DNA from 3 places in the Kluyvera sp. CHPC 1.2972 genome. Region 2 is predicted to be linked to each of the others. Evidence: predicted binding sites of a transcription regulator. Region 2 holds the regulator's gene; each other region holds the start of a gene.
What was found. Region 2 encodes sigma-54, which starts transcription at its own class of promoters, with help from an activator protein. Its sites were predicted from a motif close to GTTGGCACANNTTTCGCTNT; they were not measured.
Positions count from the first base shown of each region.

Region 1: a site for sigma-54 is predicted at 1,234-1,253, ahead of glnK (P-II family nitrogen regulator). Genes of this name have one in related genera too.
Region 3: a site for sigma-54 is predicted at 1,530-1,549, ahead of hydN (electron transport protein HydN). Genes of this name have one in related genera too.

Region 1 covers NZ_JAPKIB010000005.1:247,314-250,576, reverse strand. Annotated here, with positions in the region: gene amtB (ammonium transporter AmtB) at 1-812, opposite strand, end outside; gene glnK (P-II family nitrogen regulator) at 846-1,184, opposite strand; gene V6944_RS11335 (SmdB family multidrug efflux ABC transporter permease/ATP-binding protein) at 1,394-3,172, opposite strand; gene V6944_RS11330 (SmdA family multidrug ABC transporter permease/ATP-binding protein) at 3,165-3,263, opposite strand, start outside.
Region 2 covers NZ_JAPKIB010000004.1:59,933-63,195, reverse strand. Annotated here, with positions in the region: gene lptB (LPS export ABC transporter ATP-binding protein) at 1-521, shown strand, start outside; gene rpoN (RNA polymerase factor sigma-54) at 567-2,000, shown strand; gene hpf (ribosome hibernation promoting factor) at 2,023-2,310, shown strand; gene ptsN (PTS IIA-like nitrogen regulatory protein PtsN) at 2,366-2,854, shown strand; gene rapZ (RNase adapter RapZ) at 2,888-3,263, shown strand, end outside.
Region 3 covers NZ_JAPKIB010000010.1:46,302-49,564, reverse strand. Annotated here, with positions in the region: gene fdhF (formate dehydrogenase subunit alpha) at 1-913, opposite strand, end outside; gene hydN (electron transport protein HydN) at 949-1,494, opposite strand; gene V6944_RS15695 (LacI family DNA-binding transcriptional regulator) at 1,653-2,666, opposite strand; gene ascF (PTS cellobiose/arbutin/salicin transporter subunit IIBC) at 2,929-3,263, shown strand, end outside.

The DNA.
Region 1 (3,263 bases), on a different contig from region 2:
TCACCGAATACCCAGCCGAGGATCGCCGCAGCGGTTGCCACCACGGTATTCACAAAGGCCAGACCGGCAATTTCGTTCGCCGCACTGGCAGAACCGGCGTTGAAGCCAAACCAGCCAAAGTAGAGGATCGCGGTACCGATAAACACCATCGGCAGGTTGTGCGGTTTGAACGCTTCTTTGCCAAAGCCCACGCGCTTGCCAATCAGGTAAGCACCCACCAGGCCTGCCACCGCGGCGTTAATGTGCACCACTGTACCGCCCGCAAAGTCGAGCGCACCGTGGCTCGCCAGCAGACCGCCGCCCCAGACCATGTGTGCAATCGGCACGTAGGAGAGGGTCAGCCAAATCACCACAAAAATCAGCACCGCAGAGAAGCGAATACGCTCCGCCAGCGCGCCAACGATAAGGCCCACGGTGATACAGGCGAAGGAGCCCTGGAACGCGACGTGGATATACTGATAGAACGAGCCCATCAGGTCAGTAATCTTGATATTTTTCAGCATCACCCAGTCGAAGCTGCCAAAGAAGCTGCCGCCGGTGCCGAAGGCCAGCGAGTAGCCGTAAACCACCCACAATACGCAGACCACCGCAAAAGTCACCGCAACCTGCGTCAGCATGGAGAGCACGTTCTTGCCGCGGATCAGGCCGCCGTAAAACAGCGCAATCCCCGGGATGGTCATAAACAGCACCAGTGCGGTACACAGCATCATAAAGGCGTTATCAGCTTTATCGACCACCGCCGGTGCCGCCATCGCCAGACCCGGCAACAGCGCCAGTGCGCTCAACCCCGTTTTTACCATTGTTTTTTTCATCATCTCGATCCCTATCACTGTGCTGGCTGGGAATTACAGCGCTGCTTCGTCGGCTTCGCCGGTACGAATACGGATTACGCGCTGCAGTTCGGCGACAAAAATCTTACCGTCGCCAATTTTTCCGGTGTAAGCGGCTTTGCTAATCACATCGACAACCTCATCGAGCTGATCGTCGGCGATAGCCACATCAATTTTTACTTTCGGCAGGAAGTTGACGCTGTATTCCGCGCCGCGATAAAGCTCTGCATGACCCTTCTGACGACCGAAGCCTTTCACTTCCGTCACCGTTAAGCCCTGAATGCCAATGGAAGACAGCGCTTCGCGAACGTCTTCGAGTTTGAATGGTTTAATTACCACGGTAACCAGCTTCATAGATCCCCTCCAGTCAGAATTCGGTAATGGCTACGAACACGTAAGAGGTAAAGCAAGGGGCATGCCAAAAATGAAAATAGCCCTGACCAGCGGTAAAAATCAGGGTTTATGGCGGCAAGATGGCGGGCGTTAAAAGAAAAACGCACCATGCGGGTGCATGATGCGTGTCACAACAGCAATCTGTTAGAAAAATGCCTGACGGTGGTGCATTACGCGGTCAGCGTATCCTCCTGGGCGCTGGCCGCTAGCTCTTCACCGGCCAGCTGTAGCTGATACATCTGCCAGTAACGCCCTTTGGCTTCAAGCAGTTGCTGGTGAGTCCCCTGCTCGACGGCCTGTCCACGGTGAAGCACCATAATGGTATCCGCTTCTACGATGGTCGACAGACGGTGAGCGATCACCACCAGCGTCGTGCGCTGACGTACGGCGGCCAACGCATGTTGAATCGCACGCTCGGTGCCGGAGTCAATATTCGCGGTGGCTTCGTCCAGAATCAGCACCTGCGGAGTCTCAACCAGCACGCGGGCCAGCGCCAGCAGCTGCTTCTGCCCGACCGACAGGTTGTTACCCTGCTCGCCCAGATGAGTATAGATACCCTCACTCATTCCTCGCGCCAGCTCGGCCAGCTGTACGGTTTCCAGCACCTGCCAGACCTGTGCTTCGCTGATATCGCGCCCCAGCGTGACGTTGGCAAAGAAGGAGTCGGCCAGCACCACCGGATCCTGTTGCACCACGGCGATGCCCTGTCGCAGCACCTGATGACTCAGGCTTTGTAACGGGCGGCCACCGAGGCGAATTTCACCGGAGTTAGGCGGGTAATAACCCATCAGCAGACTGGCAAGCGTACTCTTGCCGCTGCCGGTGTGCCCCACCAGCGCCACAAAGCTGCGTGCTGGAATCGACAGCGAAATGTTTTGCAGCACCAGCTTGTCATCGCGATAGGCAAATGAAACATCGTCGATATCGATATCACCGCGCGCCAGCGGCGCCATATCGGTTCCATACTGCTGGCGCGGGCGATCCATCAGTTCAAACACGCGCTCACCGGCCACCACCGCCTGCTGTAACATCGACTGCTGAGTGGTGAGTTCAATCAACGGCTCGTTCAGACGCCCCAGATAGCTGATAAACGCGTACAGTACGCCGACCTCAATGGAGCCCTGCGCGCTAAAGCCGAATAGCATCAGCAGGCCGCACAGCACCAGCGAAGAGAACAGGCTCAGCAGCGGGCGCAGCAGGAAGCCGTCCAGACGCAGCGTTTGCATGCGCGCCAGATAGTGTGAGCGGCTCACGTCGCCGATACGTTCGCCAAATCGTATCTGCTGGCGGAACTGCTGAATCACGCTCATGCCGTTGATGACTTCGTTGAAGCCATCGTTAATATCCGCCAGATAGGCGCGAACGCGGCGCACGATAGGCGTGCTGTAGCGCTGATAAATCACCATCACGATCATCACCGCCGGGAAGATAGCGATCGCCACCAGCGCCATGCGCCAGTCGAGACTGAACATCGCCACCAGCATCGCGCCGATCAGCGCCGCACTGCGCAGCACCGTCGCCACCACCGTCACGTACAGATCGCGGATCACTTCCGTATCGTTGGTGACGCGGGAGATAAGCTGGCCTACCGGCTGCGTGTCAAATTCGCTCAGCGGCTGGCGCAGCGCAGCGTCCATCACGTCACTACGCAGCTGTTGCACCACGCCGACCGCCGCGCGGTTAAACAGCAGCGACTGGCTGTAGTGCAGCGAAGCAGCCAGCAGTTGCAGCCCGATATAGGCAGCCGCCAGCCCGGCGACCGTCCCCAGCGGCAGACTATTTTTTGCCACCATGTTGTCGATAAAATAGCTAATCAGTAGCGGCCCACTCACTTCGGCGGCAGCGGCCACCCACAGCATGACCACCGCAATCGACAGCGGTTTACGCCACGGTGAGCCATAGGCCAGCAGCCGCTTCAGGGTTGGCCACAGTTGCCCAAAACTACGCATCGGCCACCTCCGATTTCTCTTCTTCCGGCACGTCGTTCAGCGCGGCCTCCAGCTGTTGATAACGGTGCATATCGCGGTACCAGCCCTGCTC
Region 2 (3,263 bases):
TGCTGCCGCTGCACGCCCGCGCGCGTCGTGGTATCGGCTATCTGCCGCAGGAAGCCTCCATCTTCCGTCGCCTGAGCGTCTACGACAACCTGATGGCGGTGCTGCAGATCCGTGATGATCTCAGCAACGAACAGCGTGAAGACCGCGCCAAAGAGCTGATGGAAGAGTTTCACATCGAGCATCTGCGCGACAGCCTTGGCCAAGCGCTTTCCGGCGGTGAACGTCGCCGCGTTGAAATCGCCCGTGCGTTGGCGGCAAACCCGAAATTTATCCTGCTGGATGAACCGTTTGCTGGCGTTGACCCGATCTCCGTTATCGATATCAAACGCATTATCGAACATCTCCGCGACAGCGGCCTTGGCGTGCTGATCACCGACCACAACGTACGTGAAACGCTGGCCGTGTGTGAACGGGCCTATATCGTTAGCCAGGGGCACCTGATTGCCCACGGTACCCCTCAGGAGATCCTACAAGACGAACATGTTAAACGCGTGTATCTTGGGGAAGACTTCAGACTCTGATAGGGTAGTGGTTTACGACGTTAGCGGGAGATATTCGTTCTGAACATGAAGCAAGGTTTGCAATTAAGGCTCAGCCAACAGCTTGCCATGACGCCACAGCTGCAACAGGCAATCCGTCTGCTGCAACTGTCTACGCTGGAACTTCAGCAGGAACTCCAGCAAGCGCTGGAGAGCAATCCCCTGCTTGAGCAAACCGATCTTCACGAAGAAGTAGAGACTCAGGAAACCGTCGATAACGAAACGCTGGACAGCGTCGATGCGCTAGAAAAACCCGATATGCCCGAAGAGCTGCCGCTCGACGCCAGTTGGGATGAGATCTATACCGCCGGAACCCCTTCCGGGACCGGCGCTGATTATCAGGACGATGAGTTACCGGTTTATCAGGGTGAAACCACCCAGTCGCTTCAGGATTATCTGATGTGGCAGGTTGAGCTGACGCCGTTTACCGATACCGACCGGGCGATTGCCACCTCGATCGTCGACGCCGTGGACGATACCGGTTACCTCACCGTCACGGTGGAAGACATTCTTGAAGGCATTGGTGACGAAGAGGTTGGCCTCGATGAAGTGGAAGCCGTGCTCAAGCGGATCCAACGCTTCGATCCGGTCGGCGTCGCCGCCAAAGATCTCCGCGATTGCCTGCTGATCCAACTTTCTCAGTTCTCCCCCACTACGCCGCGTATCGCTGAAGCCCGTTTGATTATCAGCGATCATCTCGATCTGCTCGCCAACCACGATTTCCGTTCACTGATGCGCGTCACGCGGCTGAAAGAGGACGTGCTGAAAGAGGCGGTGGATCTGATTCAGTCGCTGGATCCACGTCCGGGCCAGTCGATCCAGACCGGTGAACCGGAGTATGTGATCCCAGACGTACTGGTGCGCAAGGTGAACGATCGCTGGGTCGTTGAGCTGAACGCCGATAGCATACCGCGTCTGCAGATCAACCAACACTACGCGGGAATGTGCAACAATGCCCGTAACGACGCCGACAGCCAGTTTATCCGCAGCAACCTGCAGGACGCAAAATGGCTGATTAAGAGCCTTGAGAGCCGTAACGATACGCTGCTGCGGGTCAGCCGCTGCATCGTTGAACAGCAGCAGGCCTTTTTCGATCTCGGCGAAGAGTATATGAAACCGATGGTGCTGGCAGATATCGCCCAGACCGTCGAGATGCACGAGTCCACCATTTCGCGTGTTACCACGCAAAAGTATTTGCATAGCCCACGAGGCATTTTCGAGCTTAAGTATTTCTTCTCCAGTCACGTGAGTACCGAGGGCGGCGGCGAAGCCTCTTCCACGGCGATTCGCGCGTTGGTTAAGAAATTAATTGCCGCGGAGAACCCCGCAAAACCACTGAGCGACAGTAAACTGACCACCATGCTCTCTGAACAGGGTATCATGGTGGCACGGCGTACCGTTGCAAAGTACCGAGAGTCTTTATCCATTCCGCCGTCTAACCAGCGTAAACAACTGGTCTGACACCACTGATAAGGAAGACACTATGCAACTCAACATCACTGGACACAACGTCGAAATTACCGATGCAATGCGCGAATTTGTGAATGCGAAATTCGTTAAGCTCGAACAGTATTTCGAGAGGATCAATCAGGTCTACATTGTGTTGAAGGTGGAGAAATTGACGCACATCTCGGATGCAACGTTGCATGTTAACGGGGGCGAACTTCATGCTAGCGCGGAAGGCAAGGATATGTACGCCGCCATCGACGGTTTGATCGACAAACTGGCGAGACAGTTAAACAAGCATAAAGACAAACTAAAACAACATTGATTGTCCGAGCAGTCGCCCGATATGCCCGCATACCGGGCGATGCTTAGGTGAAATTATGACAAATAACGATTCGGCTCTTCAACTGAGCAATGTCCTTAACCAGGAATGTACCCGCAGTGCTGTGCACTGTCAGAGTAAGAAACGCGCGCTGGAAATCATCAGCGAACTGGCGGCAAAACAGCTGAGCCTGCCTCCGCAGGTGGTCTTTGAGGCGATTTTGACCCGCGAGAAGATGGGGAGTACCGGTATTGGTAACGGTATCGCCATTCCTCACGGCAAGCTGGAAGAGGATACGCTGCGCGCGGTTGGCGTGTTTGTGCAGCTGGAAACCCCGATCGCCTTTGATGCTATCGACAATCAGCCCGTCGATTTACTCTTTGCGCTCCTGGTGCCGGCAGACCAGACCAAAACCCACCTGCACACGCTGTCCCTGGTGGCAAAACGTCTGGCGGATAAAACCATTTGCCGTCGTCTGCGCGCTGCGCAGAGCGACGAAGAGCTGTATCAAATCATCACCGATACGGAAACTCACGATGATGCATAATGGACATCACATCGTACTGAGGAGAAACGGTACATGGTACTGATGATCGTCAGCGGCCGCTCTGGCTCGGGAAAATCGGTCGCCTTACGCGCGCTGGAAGACATGGGTTTCTACTGCGTCGATAACCTGCCGGTCGTGCTGCTGCCAGAACTGGCAAAAACGCTCGCCGACCGGGAAATATCGGCCGCCGTCAGCATCGACGTGCGTAACATGCCCGAATCACCCGAAATCTTTGAGCGGGCCATGGAAAACCTGCCGGATAACTTCTCTCCGCAGCTGCTGTTCCTTGATGCCGATCGCAACACCCTGATTCGTCGCTACAGCGATACCCGCCGCCTGCACCCTCTCTCCAGTAAGAATCTGTCGCTGGAAAGCGCCATTGATGAAGAGAGCAATCTGCTGGAACCGC
Region 3 (3,263 bases), on a different contig from region 2:
CTTGGCCAAACTGGGTGACGCCCATGCCCCACATAATGGTCGCCGACGGCGCGGCCGCGTAGGTACGCATCGCCTGGCGAACCTGCATGGCCGGAATACCGGTCAACGATTCCACCGCTTCCGGTGCGTAGTCTTTAACCACTTCACGCAAATCATCAAGCCCGGTGGTGTAGCGAGAAACGTACTCGTGGTCGTACAGGTCTTCTTCCAGCAGCACGTGGGCGAAAGCATTCACCAGCGCCATATTGCTGCCGTTACGCATCTGCAGATGCTGGTCGGCGATGCGCGCGGTTTCAATACGACGCGGATCGCAGACGATAATTTTGGCCCCTTTGTCTTTCGCCTTAATCACGCGACGCGCCACAATCGGGTGCGAGTCCGCGCAGTTGTAGCCAAAGACCAGCAGGCAGCGAGAGTTTTCAATATCGCCGATGCTGTTGCTCATCGCGCCGTTGCCCAGCACGTCCTGAAGCCCGGCCACTGAAGGGCCGTGACAGACGCGCGCGCAGCAGTCGACGTTATTGGTGTGCAGCACGCCGCGGGCGAATTTCTGCATCACGTAGTTGGTTTCATTGCCGGTGCCGCGCGATGACCCAGTGGTCATAATGGCGCGCGGCCCGAATTTGGCTTTGATATCGCCAAGACGCTTCGCGGTGTAGCGAATCGCCTCATCCCAGCTCACGGGAGTGAACTTGCCGCCTTTTTCATAGCGGATCATCGGCTGCGTTAATCGGGGGGTCAGCAGCTTGGTGTCGTTCAGAAAGTCCCAGCCGTAATAGCCCTTCAGGCACAGCTCATTCTGGTTGGTTTTACCGTCGGCGGCCTCGGCGCGGATAATTTTACCGTTGTCGACAACCAGCTTCAGTTTGCAACCAGCCCCACAGTAAGGGCACACACTCGTGATTTTTTTCATCAGTAACAGACCTGTTAAAAGAGAAATAAGGATGATTAAAGAGAGATAGACGCGGCGCTATCAAGCGCGGCGCGACGGCGTTTTTCCGCGCTCAACTGCTCAAGCTTGCTGCGGTCGACGCAAAACAGCGCGTGAGTCGGGCAGGCTTCCATACAGGCCGGACCGGCTTCACGGTGGTAGCAGAGGTCACATTTGTTGGCTTCCGCTTTCTCCGCACGCACCTTCAGGCCCGCGCCGCTGTTACGAACCACCGGACGCACCACCACTTCCATCGCACCATAAGGGCACGCCACCACGCAGGTTTTGCAGCCGATGCAGCGTTCCTGCATCACGTGGATAAAGCCTTTGTCGCGGCTGATTGCGCCGTTCGGGCAGACGTTAGCGCACGGCGCGTCTTCGCACTGGCGGCAGGCGGTGGCGGTAGAGACATCTACGCCTTTAATAACGTGAATACGGGGCAGGAAAGATTGCGGCGTCAGCGCGGCGCAGTCCTGATCTTCCTGGTGGGAAACCACGCATGCGACTTCGCATGTCCGGCAGCCAATACATTTACTCGCATCAGCAATGATGAAACGGTTCATCAACTTCTCCAGCAATGACAGTGAATTCGCGGGAGAATGCATTATTCGAGCCAACTTTTAGTTAGCTGTTTTTTAAGGAGATTTTATTGATGATGATGAGAGATAAGCTGTCATCGTCACTTATGACGATGACAGATGACAGATGACAGATGACGACGCTAAGCGTGCGGACCGGGGACGATGGACTCACGCTCAATCAGTTCACCAGGGAAGGTTTGCTGATATTTAAAATCCCCGCCGTCGAGCATAAAAATAAGGCGGTGGATGGTCTCTTTGATCATTTCCGTGACCGGAATTCGCACGCTGGAGAGCGACGGCACCATATACGGTGCGAGAGTAATATCATCAAAACCCAGCACCGAAACCTGCTGCGGTACGTTTATTCCGCGCGCATGCAGACGTTTAATCGCCCCGACCGCCATATCGTCATTACTGGCAACCAGCGCGCTAAAGTTCACCTTGCTGTCCAGCAGCGCATCCACTCCGGCGGCGCCGGTCGCGGGCGTCCACTTTCCTTGCACAATCAGCTCATTACGCACGGTAATGCCGTGCTTCGTCAGCGCGTCTTTATAGCCGGACAGGCGTTCAATACCGGTAGGAGAATCCAGCGAGCCGGTAATAAACGCAATATCGCGATGGCCAAGGAGAATTAACCGCTCCACCGCATTCTGGCTGGCGGATTTTTGATCGCAATACACGCAGTGGCTGCTATTTCGCCGCAGCCGACGGTTAATCACTAATATCGGCTGCTGTTGCTGCTGAATAATGTCGTCAATATCGTCGACGCTCAGAAAACGGGGATAAATAATAATGCCGTCGCAGCGCAGGTCGAGCAGATACTGAATCGCGTCCCGCTCTTCTTGCGCGCTGTGCTTACCGTCCGCCAGAATCAACCGCCGCCCCTGATCTTCGGTCATGCTCGCCGCGTGGAACAGCAGTTCGCTGAAATAGACCCCGTGATAGAGCGTGTTGGTGACCACCAGCCCCAGCGTCTGCGTCTTTTTGGTCGCCAGATTACGCGCCAGAAGATTAGGCCGATAGCCACTCTCTTCAATGGCCAGAAACACCCGGTCTTTCGTCTCCTGACTGACATAACCGTTGCCCGATAGCACCCGGGATACGGTGGCTTTCGACACGCCCGCCCGTCGCGCCACCTCCAGCATTGTCGTCATAGTCATACCTTTGAGAAATCATTTGCCAGCAGTGTACTTCACCGTTTCGCTATTTTCAGCATCCACCGATCTGCGCGCTTTTTGCCCAATGTTGGTTCATGTGATCGGTTTCACGAATTAACCAAAAACAAAAATTAGATCTTGATGTAACAAAAATAACACATGAATATTATGTGGAACCGGTTTCCTATGCAGCGTTTCATCACCCCGCCACACCGGGCGATGAGCGATAAGTACCCTACTGATAAAACAGGATTTTCCGATGTCTAAAAACTATGCGGCTCTGGCGCAATCCGTGGTGGGCGCGCTTGGCGGCGTGGAGAACATCTCCGCCGTCACGCACTGCATGACCCGCCTGCGCTTTGTACTGAAAGATGAAACGCAGGTCGACAGCGCCAGCCTCAAGGGCATCAGCGGCGTGCTGGGCGTGGTGCGTAATGACAACCAGTGCCAGGTGATTATCGGCAACACCGTCTCCCAGGCCTACCGTGAGGTGGTGAACCTGCTGCCGAGCAACCTACAGCCTGCCGCCCCGGTCGGAAAACCGAAGCTCACCTTACGCCGCATCGGCGCCGGGATCCTCGACGCGCTGATCGG